Regions from separate parts of the Serratia rhizosphaerae genome, predicted to be linked through region 4. Evidence: predicted binding sites of a transcription regulator. Region 4 holds the regulator's gene; each other region holds the start of a gene.
The links. Region 4 encodes LexA, which represses DNA repair genes until DNA is damaged. Its sites were predicted from a motif close to TNCTGTATGTACATACAGNA; they were not measured.

Region 1 (5,342 bases), 1.8 Mb from region 4:
AATCCTTACACCTTTGCCGAACCGACGTCGCCGCATATCGTCAGCGCCGATCTGCGCCAGCCGATTGAATTTACGGTGATGTCATCCGGGCTGCGGCGGCTGGAGCAGTGCGCCGACTGGCTGCTGGTGGAAGGCGCGGGCGGCTGGTTTACGCCGCTGTCGGCGACGCAGAGCTTCGCCGACTGGGTGGTGGGCGAGCAGCTGCCGGTGATTCTGGTGGTGGGGATGAAACTGGGCTGCATCAACCATGCGCTGCTGACCGCGCAGGCGGTCCGTCAGGCGGGGCTGCCGCTGGCCGGCTGGATCGCCAACGATATCGCGCCGCCGGGCAGGCGTCATCAGGAGTATCTGGCGACGCTGCGCCGCCTGTTGCCGGCGCCGATGCTGGGGGAAATTCCCCATCTGGCAGGCATTGCGCAGCAGCCGCTGGGCCACTATCTGGATCTGTCATTATTGTAAACGGCGGCGGGCCATGCGCCCGCGCCATCGCATCATACCGTCAGATAGGCGTCAATCAGAGCGTCATCCAACTGCGCCAGCGTGCCGTTCGCCACGTTGCGCCCCTGATCCAGCAGAAAAAAGCGATCGGCCAGACGGCGGATCAGCGTCAGGCGGTGTTCCACCAGTAAAATGGTCATGCCCCATTCCCGATTCAGCCGCTGTACGGCGCCGCCAATCTCACTGACGATCGACGGACGCATGCCGGCGGTCGGCTCATCCAGAATCAGCAGCTCCGGCTCCCGCACCAGCGCGCGCGAGATCGCCAACTGCTGCTGTTCCCCTACGGATAAATCGCCGGCGCGCCGCAGGCGCATCGCCGCCAGCGTGGGAAACAGCTGGTAAATCAGCGGCGGGATACGCTGCGGCGACGGTTTGCCGGCCAACAGCGCCACCTGCAAGTTTTCCTCGACGCTGAGCTGCGAGAAGATCTGCTGCCCCTGCGGCACATAGGCGATGCCCAGCGCCGCGCGCTGCTCCACCGCCTGCGGCAGCAGGTTTTTCGGCGCTTCGTCGGCGCGTTGCCAGGTCATGCTGCCGCTGACTACCGGCAGATGGCCGACAATACAGTTAAGCAGCGTGGTTTTACCGACCCCCTTGCGCCCCAGCAAGGCGGTGCACTGGCCGCGCGGCAGCTCCAGATTGATATCCCACAGGGTGTGGCTCTGTCCATAAAATTGATTGACTGAACGCAGGCTCAACATACGGCATTCTCCTTACCGGTCGGTTGTTCACTCATGCCATCAGGGCAACAGTTGTGGCTTTGCCCTGCGCGACTGACGCTTGCTTTCCCGAGTGTTTTAACGTTCAGAACAAAATGCCGCCCGAAACGCGGCAAAACGGCGCCGGAGTCAGGCAAAAAGGGCGTTTTTCAGCGTTCTATTGTGCTGTTATCCCCGTTTGTCGTTACTGTTGGCCGGACTGCGTGAAGTCGGCAGGCCGGTTGGCCCGATGTTCCCGGCCGGTGACTGGCCTTATCGGCCGGCCGTTATTTCAGATAGCAACTCCCGGGCCAATTTTTTCCTCCGGCGTGAAAAGGCATAATTGTTATCGTCATGTTAAGCGTTTCCCGCGCTGCGGCGGGCCTGTCCCGTCTGGATAAAATGGCGGCAAAGGTTAAAGTGGACATTTTTTGCACTACGGCGGTGCCGCGGCGAAATCTAATGGTGCAATAGCGTTGGGGTTATCGGCGGCATCACCCGGCGATCGGGTCGAATGCGTTGTTGGCAATGGGGGCTGTTAGTCTTTATAGGTATAAACAAAGCTATAAAAGTGTCAAAAAATAACTAAAAAAGCGATTTGGGATCGTTTCAAGGGCAAAAAGTGTTTTTTCTGTAACTCCCGTGGCTGGCGGGGTGGTGTGAGTTATCCACTATTCCTGTGGATAACCTTGTGTATTAGATTTAGAAAAGCGGCGGGAAGCGAGAGCGGACGCGGCTTCTGTTCCCATTGTCCGGATTCTCGTCTTTTTATTAAAATACCTTTATATCAACAAATTAACTAAAATCAAGACGTAGTGTAAGCGCTTAATGTCGTATGTGTGATTTTTCACCATCCTGCTATCAAGAAGTTAATTTGTCGCGCGATCTGGGGATAAATCTGTTATTGACAATAAAAATGTCACCGAAGCGTAATCTTGACGGTGCAACGGCGTTAATTCCCCCGGCGGCGATGCCACGAATCCGCTTGAAGCTGGTTTTATATCCAGTATCATAGGGGCTGGCGAAAAACGCCGCGGCTTTCCATACTTATTGGCTGCCCGGCGTGCCGACGCGGCGTTCTGCAACGTAGCCACACGCAACCCGATTTGCCGACGCCGCTCGCATCTGTCTTCTTGCCGCAACGCCAATGACTTTGGGTATCTATGAGCAAATTATTCAAACTGCATTCAGACTTCAAACCGGCCGGCGACCAGCCGGAAGCGATCCGCAAGCTGGAAGAGGGGCTGGAGGACGGGCTGGCGCACCAGACGCTGCTGGGGGTGACCGGCTCGGGGAAAACCTTCACCATCGCCAACGTGATTGCCGATCTCAACCGGCCGACGATGGTGCTGGCGCCGAACAAAACGCTGGCGGCGCAGCTGTACGGTGAGATGAAAGAGTTCTTCCCGGAGAATGCGGTGGAGTATTTTGTCTCCTACTACGACTATTATCAGCCGGAAGCCTACGTGCCCAGCTCCGACACCTTTATTGAAAAAGACGCCTCGGTTAACGAACATATCGAGCAGATGCGTCTTTCCGCCACTAAGGCGCTGCTGGAGCGGCGCGACGTGGTGGTGGTGGCCTCGGTGTCGGCGATCTACGGCCTGGGCGATCCGGATCTGTATCTCAAGATGATGCTGCACCTGACCCAGGGCATGTTGATCGACCAGCGCTCGATCCTGCGCCGGCTGGCTGAGCTGCAGTACACGCGCAACGATCAGGCGTTCCAGCGCGCCACCTTCCGGGTGCGCGGCGAGGTGATTGATATCTTCCCGGCAGAGTCCGACGAGCTGGCGCTGCGCGTCGAGCTGTTTGACGATGAGGTGGAGCGCCTGTCGCTGTTCGACCCGCTCACCGGCCAGGTGGACCGAGTGGTGCCGCGTTTTACCATCTACCCGAAGTCGCACTACGTGACGCCGCGCGAGCGCATCCTGCAGGCGATGGAGGAGATCCGTGTCGACCTGGCGGAGCGGCGCAAGGTGCTGCTGGCCAACAACAAACTGCTGGAAGAGCAACGGCTGTCGCAGCGCACCCAGTTCGATCTGGAGATGATGAACGAGCTGGGCTACTGCTCGGGCATTGAAAACTACTCGCGCTATCTCTCCGGCCGCCAGCCGGGCGAGCCGCCGCCGACGCTGTTTGACTACCTGCCGGCCGACGGCCTGCTGGTGGTGGACGAATCGCACGTCACCGTGCCGCAGATTGGCGCGATGTTCAAAGGCGACCGCTCGCGCAAGGAGACGCTGGTGGAGTACGGCTTCCGGTTGCCGTCGGCGCTGGACAACCGGCCGATGCGCTTTGAGGAATTTGAGGCTCAGGCGCCGCAGTCGATCTACGTATCGGCCACGCCGGGCAAATACGAGTTGGAAAAATCCGGCGGCGACGTGATCGATCAGGTGGTGCGTCCGACCGGCCTGCTGGATCCGATCGTCGAAGTGCGGCCGGTGGCCACGCAGGTTGACGATCTCTTATCCGAGATCCGCAAGCGCGTGGCGATCAATGAGCGGGTGCTGGTCACCACGCTGACCAAACGCATGGCGGAGGATCTGACCGAATACCTGGAAGAGCACGGCGAGCGGGTGCGCTATCTGCACTCGGATATCGACACCGTCGAGCGTGTCGAAATCATCCGCGATTTACGCCTGGGCGAGTTTGACGTGCTGGTCGGCATCAACCTGCTGCGGGAAGGGCTGGATATGCCGGAGGTCTCGCTGGTGGCGATTCTGGACGCCGATAAAGAGGGCTTCCTGCGTTCCGAGCGCTCGCTGATTCAGACCATCGGCCGCGCCGCGCGTAACCTGAACGGCAAGGCCATTTTGTACGGCGACAGGATCACCGACTCGATGGCGAAGGCGATCGGCGAAACCGAACGCCGCCGCGCCAAGCAGCAGGCGTATAACGAAGCCAACGGCATTGTGCCGCAGGGGCTGAACAAGAAGATTGGCGATATTCTGCAGCTGGGCCAGCCGTCGTCGCGCGGCAAAGGCAAAGGGAAGGGCAAGGCGGCGGAGAGCGCGGCGCAGTATCAGCAGCTTACGCCGAAAGCGCTGGAGCAGAAAATCCGCGATCTGGAAGCACAAATGTACACCCACGCGCAAAACCTGGAGTTTGAACAGGCGGCGGCGTTACGTGATGAAATCCATCAGCTGCGCGAGCAGTTTATCGCCATCTCCTGACGCAGGCATTGCCGGCCCGTGGCGGCCGGCGATGAAAATCCTTGTCGCGCCCGGCAAAGCTGATTATGGTGTGCGGCCCATTGACCCGGCGACAGATATCGAGCAACCGCTATGAGCGCACACAATTCCAAAGATCCGCTGCACGGCATTACGCTGGAGCAGCTGCTGAACAAACTGGTGGAATACTACGGCTGGGAAGAGCTGGCCGACCGCATCCGCATCAACTGCTTCAGCAACGATCCCAGCATCAAATCCAGCCTGAAGTTTTTACGCCGCACGCCGTGGGCGCGCACGCAGGTGGAGGAGCTGTATATCCATATGGTCAGCGATAATCCTTGGTATCAGGGGAAAGACTGACCGCTAACGCCGTGCCGCCAGCTGGCTCAGCGCTTGGTCGATTGCCTGGCGCAACAGTTGGCGATCGTGGCGGTAAGGGATATCGCTGGCCTCCAGATTCTGCTGAATCACCAGACGATCCTGCACCGATTGCGTCTCGGTCTGCGGGCCGACGATCAGCGCGTCGACCATCACGCGGCCGATTTTCGCCTCCATCAGCGCCAGCTTGTCGCGCAACGACAGCGAGGCGGCGGCGACGCTCAACTCTTTGCCCAGGTTGTCGATATAGACCATGCTGGCGCTGCTGCGGCGCAGGGCACGGGCCAGATCCTCAAGCAGCAGCAGCGGCATCAGACTGGTCAGAAAACTGCCCGGACCAATCAGAATAAGATCCGCCTGCGCAATGGCGTCAAGGGCCTCGCGGGTGGCATGGACGTGCGGCGACAACATCAGCTCCTGCGGCATATCGGTGAGCTGATCGACGTTTACCTCACCGTAAACGTGGTTGCCCTCGTGATCGTGCGCCATCAGATCCACCGGCTGCTCCGACATCGGGATCAGCGCCGCATCCACCTTCAGCAGATTGCGGATCAGATTGATCGCCTCCAGCGGGCGTACGCTGAGGTGATCC
Region 2 (5,342 bases), 2.0 Mb from region 4:
CCTTCGGCGCGCAGTTCGCGGATCACCCGGAACAGGTGTTCAATCTCGCGCGCCGACAGTGAGCTGGTCGGCTCATCAAAGGCGATGATCTTGGCGTTGCGCGCCAGCGCCTTGGCGATCTCCACCATCTGCCACTGGCCGATGGAGAGGTATTTCAGCGGCGTATCCGGGTCAATATCCAGCCCGAGATGCTCCAGCTGCAGCCGCGCCTCATAGCGCAGCAGTTTACGATCCACCAGGCCGCGCCTGCTGGGCAACTGCCCCAGGTAGATATTCTCGGCCACCGTCATTTCCGGCACCAGATGCAGCTCCTGATAGATAATCGCCACGCCGGCGTCCAGCGCCTCGGTGGTGGCGTTAAAACGCACCGGCTGTCCCTGCAGTAAGATCTCCCCCTGGCTGGGGGCGTAGTTGCCGCTGAGGATCTTCAGCAGCGTAGATTTGCCGGCGCCGTTCTCACCCATCAGCGCGTGAATTTGCCCGGCCTGACAGCTAAAACTGATATCGTCCAGCGCCTTGACGCCGGGGAAGGTTTTGCCGATGCCGCGGAAGGCCAGATAAGGCGTGCTGGCGGTCATAATGCTTTCCTCATGGCTTGCGAAAACACGCCGCCCGACGTAAACCGGGCGGCTCAGGCATTACATCAGGCCTTTTTTCTGCAGTTCGGTTTTAAAGTTGTCGCGGGTGATCAGCACCACGTCGGTCACTTCGGTAAACTTCTGCGGTTCAACGTCTTTCGCTACCCAGTCATGCAGCATCTGGATACTCTTATAGCCGTGGATATCCGGGCTTGGCAGCAGCGAGCCGTAGAAGCCGGTGGCCTGCCCCTTGGAGAGTTCGCTGACGGCGTCAACGCCGTTGATGCCGATGCCGATCACGTCCGCCGCCTTGAAGCCCTGGCCCTCGGTGGCGCGCACGCCGCCCAGCACGGTGTTGTCGTTCATGCCGATAATCAGCCAGTGTTTCACCTTCGGATGCTGTACCAGCATGGAGTTGGCGGCGTCAAAGGCGCCGGGGATATCGTTGGATTTGGTCGGCACCTGATAGATCTGTTTTTCCGGGAAGCCGGCGGCCTTCAGAGCGTCCATCGAGCCGGTGGTGCGGCGGCGCGCGGTATCCAGCTCGTTGGCGGTAATCGCCATCACGCCGGTTTCTGCCGCGTTCCAGCCGCGCTTGTTCATCTCCTTCCACAGCTCCTGCCCCTGCCGCTCGCCGATTTTGCTGGCCGCCATCATCACCAGCGGTACGCTGTCCATCGGTTTGCCTTTGGCGGTGACGAACTGATCGTCAACGGCGATGACTTTCAGGTCATAACTGCGCGCTTTGGCGACGATCGCCGAACCCAGTTTCGGATCCGGCGTACAGATTACAAACCCTTTGGCGCCGCTGGCCGCCAGACTGTCGATGGCGTTCAGGGTTTTTTCGCCGTCCGGCACCGCGATTTTTATCACTTCAAAGCCGAGGTCCTTACCGGCTTTATCGGCAAATTTCCATTCGGTCTGGAACCACGGCTCCTCCGGCTGTTTCACCAGAAAGCCCAGTTTCATGGTTTCGGCAATAGCTGATTGTGACATAACCGCCGCCAGTCCTATCGCCGCCAGCGCCTTAGTGAATTTATGCATAGTGCTCTCCGCTGTGTGGTTCTCCCCGGCGCTGAAAATCTCGCGCAGTGAAAACGTTCTCATTAGGGTATTTTCGGTTGCCTCATCGGTAAGGCGCTTATTGGCGCGCCCTGCCCGCCGTCGGCATGCAGACCGGATAAGTTTTAGCGGTTATTTGTTAATGAAATGTAGAGCGCTATCACATCCAGAGATAACAGCAGACAAGTCCATATATTTAGCCGATTCAGTCTGTCGCCAACTTTTGATAGCCATCACAAAATCGCTGCGGGAAGCAGAAATGTGCATACATCCAGCCAACGTATCCTCACCGGCCCGCCCGGCGCGCTTTTATGGTGATAGCCGTCCTTTTTAATCAGGAGTCACTATCATGACGGCAGACGCAATCGCCCTGGGACTGGACTTCGGCAGCGACTCGGTGCGCGTATTGGCGGTAGATTGCCGCAGCGGCGAGGAGCTGGATACCGAAGTGGCCTATTACCCGCGCTGGCAGCGCGGCGACTACTGCGACGCGGCGCAGAATCAGTTCCGCCATCACCCGCGCGACTATATCGACGCCATGGAACAGGCGATTGTCGCGCTGGTGCAGCGTATGACGCCGACGCAGCGTCAAAGCGTGATCGGCATCGGCGTCGATTCCACCGGCTCTACGCCGGCGCCCATCGACGAACACGGCCAGGTGCTGGCGCTGCGGCCGGAGTTCGCCGATAACCCGAACGCCATGTTTGTCCTGTGGAAAGATCATACGGCGATCGATGAGGCGGAGGCGATCAACCGCCTGTGCCGCAGCGGCGAGTTTGCGGATTACACCCGCTATATCGGCGGCGTTTACTCATCGGAATGGTTCTGGGCCAAGATCCTGCACGTCTCACGTCAGGATGCGGCGGTGCGCCGGGCGGCAGCCTCCTGGGTAGAGCTGTGCGACTGGGTGCCGGCGCTGTTGTCCGGCACTACGGCGCCGCAGCACCTTATCCGCGGACGCTGCAGCGTCGGCCACAAAACGCTGTGGCACCCTGACTGGGGCGGCCTGCCGCCGCGGGCGTTCTTCGCCGCGCTGGATCCGCTGCTGGTTGACTGTCTGCCCTATCCGCTGTTTGAAGAAACCCGGACCGCCGAACAGCCGGTCGGCACGCTGAGCGCCGAGTGGGCGCAGCGGCTCGGCCTGTCGCCGCAGGTGGTGTTGTCCGGCGGCGCGTTCGACTGCCATATGGGCGCGGTGGGCGCCGGCGCCCGTCCCCATACGCTAGTCAAAGTGATTGGCACCTCGACCTGCGATATTTTGCTGGCCGAGCCTCAACGCGTCGGCGACCGGGCGATCGCCGGCATCTGCGGCCAGGTCGACGGCAGCGTGGTGCCTGGGCTGATCGGCATGGAGGCGGGCCAATCGGCATTCGGCGACATGTACGCCTGGTTCGGCCGCCTGCTGAGCTGGCCGCTGCGCGAAGCCGCCCGCAGCCGGCCGGAGCTGCAGCCGCAGCTGGCGCAGATTGAACAGCAGCTGCTGACGACGCTGACCGACGCCTGGGCCGCCAATCCTTCTTTGGAACATCTGCCGGTGGTGCTGGACTGGTTCAACGGCCGCCGCACGCCGTATGCCAACCAGCGCCTGCAGGGAGTGATCGGCGATCTTAATCTCGGTACCGACGCGCCGACGCTGTTCGGCGGCCTGATCGCCGCCACCGCCTTTGGCGCACGCGCCATTATGGAGTGCTTTGAGCAGCAGGATATTCCGGTGGAAAACGTGCTGGCGCTGGGCGGTATCGCCCGTAAATCGCCGACCATTATGCAAGCCTGCGCCGATGTGATGAACCGCCCGCTGCAAATTGTCGCCTCCGATCAGTGCTGCGCGCTGGGGGCGGCGATTTTCGCCGCCGTCGCCGCCGGACGGCATGCCGATATCCCGACGGCGCAGCGCCATATGGCCTGCGGCCTGGAGCGCACCCTGCAGCCCGACCCGCAGCGCGTAGCGCGCTACCAGCAGCTTTATCAACGCTATCAACAGTGGTGTCAGGCCGCCGAACCGCGCTATGCCGCGCCGGCATCATGCCCTGACCATGCCCAATAACCGCCAACCGACCTGGAGTTTCTGATGGACGTATTTACACAACGCGAAGTCTGGTTTGTCATCGGCAGCCAGCACCTGTATGGCCCGCAAACCCTGCAGCAGGTGAAACAACACGCCGAACAGGTGGTTAACAGCCTTAATCAGGACGCCGGCCTGCCGGTGAAACTGGTGTTAAAACCCCTGCTCACCACGCCGGATGAAATCAGCGCCGTCTGCCGCGACGCCAACTATCAGCAGGGCTGCATCGGTATTATCACCTGGCTGCACACCTTCTCGCCGGCCAAGATGTGGATCGCCGGTCTGTCAATCCTCAGCAAGCCGCTGCTGCAGTTCCATACCCAGTTCAACGCCGAGGTGCCGTGGGACAGTATGGATATGGACTTTATGAACCTGAACCAGACCGCGCACGGCGGCCGCGAGTTCGGCTTTATCGGCGCGCGCATGCGCCAGCAGCACAGTGTGATCACCGGCCACTGGCAGGATAAGCAGGCTCATCAGCGCATTGCGCAGTGGATGCGCGTCGCCGCCGCGCGTCAGGAGAGCCAACAGCTGAAGGTCGCACGTTTTGGCGACAATATGCGTCAGGTGGCCGTGACCGAAGGGGATAAGGTCGGCGCGCAGATTCAGTTCGGCTATGAGGTCAACGCGCACGGCATCGGCGACCTGGTCAGCGTGATTAACGAGGTCGGCAACGGCGAGGTGGACGCGCTGATCGACGACTATGAAGCCAGCTACACGCTGAGCGATGCGGTCGCCCTGCACGGCGCCAAGCGGCAGAATCTGCTGGACGCCGCGCGTATCGAACTGGGGATGCAGCGTTTCCTGCAACAGGGCGGTTACCACGCCTTCACCACCAACTTTGAAGATCTGCACGGCATGCGGCAGTTGCCGGGGCTGGCGGTGCAGCGCCTGATGCAGCAGGGCTACGGCTTCGGCGGCGAAGGCGACTGGAAAACCGCCGCGCTGCTGCGCATTCTGAAAGTGATGGCCGACGGACTGCAGGGCGGCACCTCCTTTATGGAGGACTATACCTATCACTTCCAGCCGGGCAATGATTTGGTGATCGGTTCTCATATGCTGGAGGTCTGCCCGTCGATTGCCGAGCAGAAACCGCTGCTGGACGTGCAGCCGCTCGGCATCGGCGGTAAAGACGATCCGGCGCGGCTGATCTTCTCCACCCCGGCCGGGCCGGCGGTCAACGCCAGCCTGATCGACATGGGCGACCGCTTCCGTCTGCTGGTGAATCAGGTCGATACCATAGAGCAGCCACACCCGCTGCCGAAGCTGCCGGTGGCGCGCGCCATCTGGCGGGCGCAGCCGTCGCTCGCCACCGCCGCCGAAGCCTGGATCCTCGGCGGCGGCGCTCACCATACGGTGTTCTCACAGGCGCTGAACGCCGACTACCTGCGTTTATATGCAGAGATGCACAACATTGAGTTTCTGCTGATTGATAATGAGACAACGCTGCCGGCCTTCAAGAATGAACTGCGCTGGAATGAAGTGTATTACCAACTGAACCGTCGGTGATTGTTTCACCACTCGGACCGGATGCCGGTCAGGTTCACTGACCGGCATTTTCTGCCCATTATTCTGAGCACTCATTTCACCATCGCGATGTGTTCACGCATCGCCGCTTTCGCCTTTACCCGCCGCGACCA
Region 3 (5,342 bases), 720 kb from region 4:
AAATTCTGCTCCACCCCTCGCTTGCGCCACTGGATGGCGGCATCAACTTTCGTGATTTAGGCGGCAACAGCGCTGCCGACGGACGGCGCATCAAGCGCGGCCTGTTGTTTCGTTCCGGCTCGCTGGAACGCCTGACGGAAAACGACTGTACGTTCCTGGCGGGCGTCCCGGTGCGTTCGGTGCTGGACTACCGCGATACCGATGAGGTGCAGGCCAAGCCGGATATTTTATGGCAGGGGGCGCAGTACCACCATTTCCCTGCCAACCCGCTGAGCAATGAAGTGAACGCCAACCTGGAAAAACTCACCAGCGAGACGCTGGCGACGTTTGATGCGCGTGCTTTTATGCTGGAGCTGTATCGTCGTCTGCCGTTTGGCAATGCGGCCTATCAGCAGCTGACGAGCCTGCTCGGCAACCCAGCGGAAGGGGCCATTGTGCAGCACTGTGCGGTTGGCAAGGACCGTACCGGGGTCGGCTCTGCGCTGGTGCTGTTTGCGTTAGGCGCGGACGAGGCGACGGTGGTGGAAGATTACCTGCTGACGGAAACCACGCTGGCCGCCTTCCGCGAACAGATGCTGGATCAGCTGTCGGTACGTCTGAATGAGTCTGCGCTGGCGCAGTTTGCCTATGTGCTGAGCGCCCGTGAAGAGTTTCTGATGACGGCGCTGGGCTGTATCCGCGAACAGTACGGCAGCACCGACCGCTGGCTGGAGGCGGAGTATGGCCTGGGCGCCAGCCAGCGTGCCGCGCTGCAGGCGCACTATCTGGAGTGAGGCGGCTATCGCCGCCGCGTTTAGCCGGGGTTTAAGCAGCCCCGGCGAGCATAGGATCTAACTATCACAGCGCCGTAAAGGAGCCTGTCTTTGAGTCTCAGCGACGTTATTCACTGGGTCAGCGACGTCGTGCGGCAGCACGAGGGCTGGGCCATTCCGATTATTTTCTTCCTGGCCTTCGGCGAATCGCTGGCGTTTCTTTCCCTGCTGCTGCCGGCGACGGTGATCCTGCTGGCGCTGGGCGCGCTGATCGGGGAAAGCGGCATCGCCTTCTGGCCGATCTGGGCGGCGGCGGCGGCCGGCGCATTCTTTGGCGACTGGCTCTCTTATTGGATCGGCTACCGCTATCAGGACCGCGTGGCCCATATGTGGCCGCTGTCGCGCAATCCGCAATTACTGGTGCGCGGCCATGCGTTCTTTGAACGCTGGGGCGTGCTGGGCATTTTCTTCGGCCGTTTCTTCGGCCCGCTGCGCGCGGTGGTGCCGCTGGTCGGCGGTATCTGCGCCATGCCGCAGCGCTATTTTCAACTGGCCAACCTGACCTCGGCGATGATCTGGGCGTTCGGCATTCTTGCGCCGGGGGCGTTCGGTATCAAGTGGTTAAGTCAGTGGTTTGCCTAGTTTGCGCAGCGTTGCGCATAATTGCACGGCAGATAAAATTCTGACTGGACATCCATACAGTCTCCCCTTAACGTGACGGGCAGCGGGCGCGAAGCGCCGGACGGTACGGGTTAACGGGAGGCAGGGTGGATACCAGCTTGGTGTACGGTATTGGCGGCGTGGTCATCGGCATGCTGTTGGGGTGGTTGATCGCCAACCTGAGGCAGCAGCAGAACCAGGCGCATCACGAAACGGAACTGCGTTTGCTGGAGCAGTCGCTGCAGCAGGCGCAGCAGGAGATTGCGGCGCGCCAGGAGGCGGCGCAGCGGCAGGAGCAGCAGCTGCGGCAAAACGATTTGGACCTGCGTAATCTGCACGGGCAGTTCGCCGCAGCGCGGGAGAAGCTACAACAGCTTGAACACTGGCGTGGCGAGTGTGAGCAGCTCAACCAGGAGCTGCGCGCCCAGCGCGAGGTCAACAGCATGCAGGAGGCCGAGCTGCGTGAGGTGACGATTCGCCTGGAAGAAACGCGCATGGCGGCCGAAGAGAAACAGCGGCTGCTGATCAACAGCGAGCAGCGGCTGACCACCCAGTTTGAGAATCTGGCTAACCGCATCTTCGAACACAGCGGCCGTAAGGTGGATGAACAGAACCGGCAGAGTCTGGATCGGCTGCTGCTGCCGCTGCGCGAACAGCTGGACGGCTTTCGTCGTCAGGTGCAGGACAGCTTTGGCCAGGAAGCGCGGGAGCGCCACACCCTGACTCACGAGATACGTAATCTGCAGCAGCTGAATGCGCAGATGGCGCGTGAGGCGATCAACCTGACCAAAGCGCTGAAAGGCGATAACAAAACTCAGGGCAACTGGGGCGAGGTGGTGCTCAGCCGGGTACTCGAGGCCTCCGGCCTGCGGGAAGGGCATGAGTATGAAACGCAGGTGAACGTGCGGCTGGACCATCAGAGCCGTATGCAGCCTGACGTGATCGTGCGTCTCCCGCAGGGGAAAGACGTGGTGATCGACGCCAAAATGTCGCTGGTGGCCTATGAGCGTTACTTCAACAGCGAAGATGAGGCGGAGCGCGAAGCCGCGCTGAATGAGCATATCGCCTCCCTGCGCGGGCATATCCGGCTGCTGGGGCGTAAAGACTACCAACAGCTGCCGGGGCTGCGCTCGCTGGACTACGTTCTGATGTTTATTCCGGTGGAGCCGGCGTTCTTGCTGGCCATTGATCGCGAGCCGGAGCTTATCAGCGAAGCGCTGAAGCACAATATTATGTTGGTCAGCCCGACAACGCTGCTGGTGGCGTTGCGCACCATCACCAACCTGTGGCGCTATGAGCACCAGAGCCAGAACGCCCAGCGCATTGCTGACCGCGCGGCGCGGCTGTATGACAAGATGCGCCTGTTCGTCGATGATATGTCGGCGCTGGGGCAAAGCCTGGATAAGGCGCAGGGCAGCTATCGACAGGCGATGAACAAACTCAGCGAAGGCCGTGGTAATCTTATCGGCCAGATCGAGGGCTTTCGCGCCTTGGGGGTTGAGGTGAAACGGCCGATAAACCCGCAGCTGGCGCAGCAGGCCAGCGAGCAGGAGCGGCAAGATGCTCAGGTGGCCGGTGACGCCGCCGGTGCGCTGCCAGGGGCAGAGGCAAAAGATGCTACCGACCAGGCGTCGCAGGGATGAAAACTGCGGCGAGGTGGGGTATTTCGTGGGGTTCTGGTACACTCCACAACTACAAAATTGACTGAATAGCAGGCAAGACAATGGCAGATCAATCGCAGGAAACCACAGATTTCGGTTTTCGTACCGTAGCACGTGAAGAAAAACAGGCCATGGTGGCCGATGTTTTTCACTCGGTAGCGGCCAAATATGACGTAATGAATGACCTGATGTCATTCGGCATTCATCGGGTCTGGAAGCGTTTTACCATTGATTGCAGCGGCGTGCGCCGCGGTCAGCACGTTCTGGATCTGGCCGGTGGCACCGGCGATCTGGCCGCCAAGTTCTCACGCATGGTCGGGGAACAGGGGCAGGTGGTACTGGCGGATATCAACGAATCCATGCTGAAGATGGGGCGCGATAAGCTGCGCGATCGCGGCATTGTCGGCAACATCAACTACGTGCAGGCCAATGCTGAAGCGCTGCCGTTCCCGGATAACTATTTCGACTGCATCACCATCTCTTTCGGTCTGCGTAACGTTACCGATAAAGACAAGGCGCTGCGTTCGATGTTCCGCGTGCTGAAGCCGGGCGGCCGTCTGCTGGTGCTGGAGTTTTCCAAGCCGCTGCTGGCGCCGCTGAGCAAGGCCTACGACGCCTACTCCTTCCATGTGCTGCCGAAAATCGGCGAGCTGGTGGTGAAGGATCCGGAAAGCTACCGCTATCTGGCGGAATCCATCCGTATGCATCCCGATCAGGAAACCCTGAAAGGCATGATGCAGAACGCCGGCTTCGACAACGTCAGCTACTTCAACCTGACCGGCGGCATCGTCGCACTGCACCGGGGCTTTAAGTTCTGATATGGACATGCCGATGCTGTTAACCCCGCTGCTGACCGGCGTGTTGGAAACGTCGCTCAATAGCCTGCTGTTCCGCGATCGCAGCATGAAGGCCGCGCGTCAGCGTTTGGCCGGCAAGGTGCTGCGGATTGAACTGCAGGAGTTTTCTGCGCCGCTGGTGCTGATTTTCAGCGAACAGCGGGTCGACGTGCTGGGGCAATCCGAAGATGCTGCCGACTGCACGGTGCAGACGCGTATTCCGGTGCTGCTGAAATTGCGTGACCGTCAGCAGCTGTCGCCGTTGATGCGCAGCGGCGAGCTGGTTGTCGAAGGCGATATTCAGGTGGTGCAACAGCTGGTCGGGCTGCTGGATTTGGCGGAGTGGGATCCGGCAGAGTGGCTGGCGCCCTACATCGGCGATATTGCCGCACAGGGTATTACGCAGGTGATGGGCAAAGGCGCCTGTCTGCTGAAGTCCGGCCTGCAGCGCCAGCAGCGCTACGTGGCGGAAACGCTGACCGAAGAGTGGCGCGTTGCGCCGGGGCCGCTGGAAGTGGTGTGGTTCAACGAAGAAGTGGACGCCGCAACCCGCAGTCTGGAAGCCTTATTGGCCCGCATGGACAAGTTGGAGGGTAAGCGATGACCCCTGGCGAATTACGCCGCCTGTACTTTATCGTTCGCGTTTTTCTTAGCTACGGCCTGGATGAGCTAATCCCTAACATGCGTCTGACCCTGCCGCTGCGTTTTGGCCGGCGTTTACTGTTCTGGATGCCGAACAAACACAAGGATCAGCCGCTGGGCGAACGTCTGCGTTTGGCATTGCAGGAACTGGGCCCGGTGTGGATCAAGTTCGGCCAGATGATGTCGACGCGGCGCGATTTGTTCCCGCCGCACATTGCCGACCAGCTGACGCTGCTGCAGGACCGCGTAGCGCCGTTTGACGGCGCGCTGGCGCGCAAGCATATCGAGCTAGCGCTGGGCGGGCCGCTGGAAGAGTGGTTTGACGACTTTGAACAACAGCCCTTGGCTTCGGCGTCGATTGCGCAGGTGCATACCGCCCGCCTGAAAACCACTGGCAAGGAAGTGGTGCTGAAGGTGATCCGGCCTGATATCGGGCCGATTATCAAGGCCGACGTGCGCCTGATGTACCGCCTGGCCGGCTGGGTGCCGAAACTGTTGCCGGACGGCCGCCGCCTGCGGCCGCGTGAAGTGGTGCGCGAGTATGAGAAGACCCTGCTGGACGAACTGAACCTGCTGCGTGAAGCGGCGAATGCCATTCAGCTGCGGCGTAACTTCGACGGCAGCCCGATGCTTTACGTGCCGGAAGTTTATTCCGATTACTGCCGCGAGAGCCTGTTGGTGATGGAGCGCATCTACGGCATTCCGGTGTCGGACATCCCGACGCTGGAAGCGCAGGGCACCAACATGAAACTGCTGGCCGAGCGTGGCGTGCAGGTGTTCTTCACCCAGGT
Region 4 (5,342 bases):
TTCACGGGTCAGTGAACGCTGGCGCGAGGCCAGCAGCGCGGTCGAACACAGGTTCATGGCGTTGGCGGCGGCGGCGTTGTTGATACGCACCATGATTTTCGCCGCCAGATCGTTCACCGTCGGCGTCAGCCAGCTCGGGCGCTGCGCTTCGATCGGGTCGATGGAGTCGCGCCACTGCGGCACGTTCTGGTTCAGGTAGGGGGTCAGCGGCAGCGGTTCGCCGAAGTTGACGTAGCCCTGGCCCAGGTTGCGCAGTTTACGCAGGCCGCGCAGCATCTGCAGCAGGCTCTCTTTCTCTTTGGTCGCGCCGCGCAGCTCCTTGGCGTAGGTGCCCACTTCCATCACGTGCTCGTAGCCGATGTAGATCGGCACCAGGGTGATCGGCCGGGTGCCGCCACGCAGCATCGCCTGAATGGTCATCGACAGGGTGCCGGTCTTCGGCTCCAGCAGACGCCCGGTGCGCGAACGGCCGCCTTCGACGAAGTATTCCACCGAGTAGCCGCGGGTAAACAGCTCGCCGAGGTATTCGCGGAACACCGTCGAGTAGAGCTTATTGCCTTTGAAGGTGCGGCGGATAAAGAACGCCCCCAACCGGCGGAAAATCGGCCCGGCCGGCCAGAAGTTCAGGTTGATGCCGGCGGCGATATGCGGCGGCACCAGCCCCTGGTGATACAGTACGTAGGACAGCAGCAGGTAGTCCATATGGCTGCGGTGGCAGGGCACGTAGACGATTTCGTGGCCGTCCTGCGCCAGCTGGCGCACGCGTTCGGCGTTGGTGACGTTGATGCCCTGATACAGCCGGTTCCAGGTCCAGCTTAGCACGCGGTCCGACAGACGTACGGTTTCATAGGAGAAGTCGGCGGCGATCTCCTCCATCAGCGCGATGGCGTTTTGCTGCGCCTTCTCGTGGGAGATCTTTTTGTTGCGCGCTTCATCTTCCACCGCTTTTTCAATCGCCTTGGAGGCCAGCAGCTTGTTGAACAGATCCTGCCGTGCCGGCAGGCTCGGCCCTACCGCCGCCAGACGCTGACGCGAGAAGTGCATACGCGCGACGCGCGCCAGCTTCTGCGCGATAATCTTGTCGGTGCCGTGCTCGGTCGCCATCTTACGCAGCGACACGGTGTTGGAGAAACGCACGAAGCTGTCGCGGCCCAGCCATAAAATGGCGAAGAATTTCTGCACGCCGTTCAGCAGGCGCAGGTGCGGGGTGCCCTGGCCTTCGCGCCCCGGTGAGCGGCCGAACATCACCGACGCCGGCAGCATCTGAATATCCAGCCCCGGGTTATTGCGGTGCAGATCCAGATAGTCGTGGAACAGTTTTACCGACTCTTCCTTCGGCGTGTAGTAGCGGAAGACGCGCGGGCCGTCGTGGATAAACACGTAGCTGGGCAGCACTGCGCCGTCGATCTCCAGCGGTTCGAGCGGGTCGGGCAGATCCTGCGCCAGGCACTGGGCGCGCAGCGTCAGCAAATCCGCCTTGGAATGGTAAGGTAAAACGTACAAAATCGGTCGTGAGGGATCGAGCCCCAGCTCCGTGACCGGATCCGCAGGGATAACTTTGCTTCTTACCAGCAGTTTGAGTGGTAGATTCAATAATTTATAATAAATTTTACGCCAACCTGACATAACTATGTGAAGCCTCTTGTTAGCAATGCGCCGCAAGCATACCAGAAAGCGGGTAACAGATCTGTGGTGTTAAAGAACCCCGAACCGTTAAAATTATGACTGACCTCTTGTAAAAGGCACACAGCAAAATGGCAAATCAAACGACCGGCTTGACCCGGATCATCAAAGCGGCGGGTTACTCGTATCAAGGATTAACGGCGGCCTGGCGCAATGAGGCGGCGTTTCGCCAGGAGTCGGTGGCGGCGGCGATTGCCGTGATTGTGGCGCTGTGGCTGGATGTCGACGCCGTGGCGCGCATTTTACTGATTGGCTCGGTGCTGTTGGTGCTGATCGTCGAAGTGCTCAACAGCGCCATTGAGGCGATCGTCGACCGCGTCGGCACCGACTACCATGAGCTGTCCGGCCGTGCCAAGGATATGGGATCGGCGGCGGTGTCGCTGAGTATTATCCTGGCGCTGTTGGTCTGGGTAACGCTGCTGTGGCGGCATTTCGCCTGATTTGCGAAGCGGTGCGCTAATCCCTGATTTTTATTCATTCTCCGGTTCCCAATCCGCGTTCACCTGTATATACTCACAGCAAGACTGTATAAACAAACAGGGGGCGGAATGAAAGCACTAACTACCAGGCAGCAAGAGGTCTACGATCTGATTCGCGAGCATATCTCGCAAACCGGCATGCCGCCAACGCGTGCCGAGATCGCGCTGCGCCTGGGGTTCCGCTCGCCTAATGCCGCCGAAGAGCACCTGAAGGCGCTGGCCCGCAAGGGCGTGATCGAGATCGTTTCCGGCGCCTCGCGCGGCATCCGCCTGCTGATGGAAGATGAAGACGGCCTGCCGCTGATCGGTCGGGTCGCTGCCGGCGAACCGCTGCTGGCGCAACAGCATATCGAAGGGCACTACAAGGTGGATCCGTCGCTGTTCAAGCCGAACGCGGATTTCCTGCTGCGGGTTAACGGCATGTCGATGCGTGATATCGGCATTCTGGACGGCGACCTGCTGGCGGTGCATAAAACGCAGGATGTGCGCAACGGCCAGGTGGTGGTGGCGCGCATCGAAGACGAAGTGACGGTGAAGCGCTTAAAACGCAGCGGCAATCTGGTCGAGCTGCTGCCTGAAAACAGCGAGTTCACGCCGATCAAGGTTGACCTGCGCGAACAGAATTTCACCATCGAAGGTCTGGCCGTCGGCGTCATCCGCAACGGTGACTGGATCTAAAGCGCATCCCCCTGCGTTTAATCGCCTCGGCCATGTCCGGGGCGATGTTATTTCTTATCTGATCCATCCTTTCTGCTACGGGAACATGTGACTATGCGCCTGCTTGCCTCCTTGACTAGCGACACGGACAAAGCCCTGTGGCGTTTGGCGCTGCCGATGATCTTCTCCAACATTACCGTGCCGCTGCTGGGGCTGGTGGATACCGCGGTGATCGGCCACCTCGACAGCCCGGTCTATCTGGGCGGCGTGGCGGTGGGGGCGATGGTCACCAGCTTCCTGTTTATGCTGCTGCTGTTTTTGCGCATGAGTACCACTGGACTGACGGCGCAGGCGCTGGGGGCGCAAAACCCGCAGGCGCTGGCGCGCGCTTTTATGCAGCCGCTGCTGCTGGCGCTGCTGGCCGGGCTGGCGATTGTGCTGCTGCGCCACCCGCTGATCGATCTCGCACTGCAGATCGTCGGCGGTGACGGCGAGGTGCTGACGCAGGCGCGCGCGTTCCTGGAGATCCGCTGGCTCAGCGCGCCGGCGGCGCTGGCGAACATGGTGCTGCTGGGCTGGCTGCTGGGCGTCCAGTACGTGCGCGCGCCGGTGATCCTGCTGATTGTCGGCAACCTGCTGAATATCGTGCTGGACCTGTGGCTGGTGATGGGGCTGGGCTGGAACGTGCAGGGCGCGGCCACGGCCACCGCGGTGTCTGAATACGCCACCCTGCTGCTCGGGCTGTGGCTCAGCTGGCGCGTGATGCGCATGCGCGGCATTTCGCCGTCGATGCTGCGGCACGCCTGGCGCGGCAACGTGCGCCGTTTGCTGGCGCTCAACCGCGATATCATGCTGCGCTCCCTGTTGTTGCAGCTGTGCTTCGCTTCGCTGACCATTTTCGCCGCCCGCCTGGGCAGCGAGGTGGTGGCGGTCAATGCGGTGCTGATGAACCTGCTGACCTTTACCGCCTACGCGTTGGACGGCTTCGCCTATGCGGTTGAGGCGCACTCCGGGCACGCCTACGGCGCGCGTGACGACAGCCAGCTGCGTCTGGTCTGGCGCGCCGCCTGCCGTCAGTCCTGTCTGGTGGCGCTGGGCTTTGCGCTGGTGTACGCCTGCGCGGGACAGCAGATCGTCAATATGCTGACGTCGCTGCCGGAGCTGCGCACGCTGGCGGCTCACTATCTGCCGTGGCAGATGGTGTTGCCGCTGATTGGCGTATGGTGTTATCTGTTGGACGGCATGTTTATCGGCGCGACGCGCGGCGCAGAGATGCGCAACAGCATGGCGGTGGCGGCGGCGGGCTACGGCCTGACGCTGCTGAGTTTGCCGCTGTTGGGCAACCACGGGCTGTGGCTGGCACTGTGCGTCTTTCTGGGGCTGCGCGGCGCGGCGCTCGGTTGGATTTGGCACCGGCACCGCGTCAATGGCACCTGGTTTGCGCAGGGGAAGGCGGCTTAGCGTTACGCGCAGTAAGCCGCTTGGCGGGTTACTTCTTCTTCACCACGATGCTGTGGTCGTGATCGCAGTCATGCTGGCTGTCGCAGGCTTCCACCTCAACGCAGCCGGCGCACAGGCCGTGAGCTTCCACCACGCTGTGACGCAGCACAAAGCCGGATTCCTGCGCCAGCTTTTGCAGCGTCTCTTCCACGCCCTCCGTCGGGCGCTCGGTGACCTGGCCGCAGCGGTCGCAGATAAACAGCGCCGAGGTATGCATCGGCTCTTCGAAGTGGTGGCACAGCACGTAGCTGTTGGCCGACTCGACGCGGTGGATAAATCCCTGTTCCAGCAGAAAATCCAGCGCGCGGTATACCGTCGGCGGTTTGGCCTGCGGCTCCACGACGCGCAGCAGGTCGAGCAGATCGTAGGCGCTGATCGCACCGGGCTGCTGCGCCATCAGGCGTAACACTTCCAGCCGTTGTGGCGTCAGGCGCACATTGCGTTGCTGGCAGAGTCGTTCTGCCTGCGCGAGCAGCTTTTCCTGGTTGGTTGGGGTCATGGCGAATATCCCGGTACGTTAAAAATGCGATTTTACCATGCCTGCGGCAAATCACCGATAGCCGGTGGTTTTTCTTGTCGCTTCGACCACAAAAATAACCAATTTTCAGCAGGATAATGCCGATCGCCGCGCCGGTTTCGCCTCGGCGGCGGTTTACGTTATAATCAGCGATTACTTTTTTGTCCGCCTGATGCTGAATAGATACCGTAATGACCGATTCGTTAACACCAGAACACTCTCCGCTTGCCGACTTAAACGGCACTGAACGGCCGTTTAGCGCGAGCCGTTTTTCCATCGCGCCTATGCTCGACTGGACCGACCGTCATTGCCGTTATTTCCACCGCCTGCTGAGCAAAGAGACGCTGTTGTATACCGAAATGGTAACCACCGGCGCGATCATTCACGGCAAAGGGGATTATCTGGCGTACAGCGACGAGGAACACCCGCTGGCGCTGCAATTGGGCGGCAGCGATCCGGCGGCGCTGGCGCACTGCGCCAGACTGGCGGAACAGCGCGGCTATGAT

Region 1: uvrB (excinuclease ABC subunit UvrB) is a predicted target of LexA. The motif match lies at 2,189-2,208, and genes of this name have one in related genera.
Region 2: FO014_RS21140 (arabinose ABC transporter substrate-binding protein) is a predicted target of LexA. The motif match lies at 1,898-1,917, and genes of this name have one in related genera.
Region 3: rmuC (DNA recombination protein RmuC) is a predicted target of LexA. The motif match lies at 1,437-1,456, and genes of this name have one in related genera.

What each region holds. Positions count from the first base shown of each region.
Region 1 covers NZ_CP041764.1:794,023-799,364, reverse strand. The annotation lists gene bioD (dethiobiotin synthase) at 1-459, shown strand, start outside; gene FO014_RS03730 (ATP-binding cassette domain-containing protein) at 492-1,202, opposite strand; gene uvrB (excinuclease ABC subunit UvrB) at 2,363-4,375, shown strand; gene FO014_RS03720 (VF530 family protein) at 4,487-4,732, shown strand; gene yvcK (uridine diphosphate-N-acetylglucosamine-binding protein YvcK) at 4,736-5,342, opposite strand, start outside.
Region 2 covers NZ_CP041764.1:4,535,925-4,541,266, reverse strand. The annotation lists gene araG (L-arabinose ABC transporter ATP-binding protein AraG) at 1-578, opposite strand, end outside; gene FO014_RS21140 (arabinose ABC transporter substrate-binding protein) at 639-1,622, opposite strand; gene FO014_RS21135 (ribulokinase) at 1,990-3,684, shown strand; gene araA (L-arabinose isomerase) at 3,709-5,211, shown strand; gene kdgT (2-keto-3-deoxygluconate transporter) at 5,283-5,342, opposite strand, start outside.
Region 3 covers NZ_CP041764.1:1,843,061-1,848,402, reverse strand. The annotation lists gene FO014_RS08725 (tyrosine-protein phosphatase) at 1-773, shown strand, start outside; gene FO014_RS08720 (DedA family protein) at 864-1,394, shown strand; gene rmuC (DNA recombination protein RmuC) at 1,520-3,055, shown strand; gene ubiE (bifunctional demethylmenaquinone methyltransferase/2-methoxy-6-polyprenyl-1,4-benzoquinol methylase UbiE) at 3,136-3,891, shown strand; gene ubiJ (ubiquinone biosynthesis protein UbiJ) at 3,905-4,513, shown strand; gene ubiB (ubiquinone biosynthesis regulatory protein kinase UbiB) at 4,510-5,342, shown strand, end outside.
Region 4 covers NZ_CP041764.1:2,559,222-2,564,563, forward strand. The annotation lists gene plsB (glycerol-3-phosphate 1-O-acyltransferase PlsB) at 1-1,626, opposite strand, end outside; gene FO014_RS11935 (diacylglycerol kinase) at 1,755-2,123, shown strand; gene lexA (transcriptional repressor LexA) at 2,232-2,840, shown strand; gene dinF (MATE family efflux transporter DinF) at 2,934-4,280, shown strand; gene zur (zinc uptake transcriptional repressor Zur) at 4,309-4,818, opposite strand; gene dusA (tRNA dihydrouridine(20/20a) synthase DusA) at 5,121-5,342, shown strand, end outside.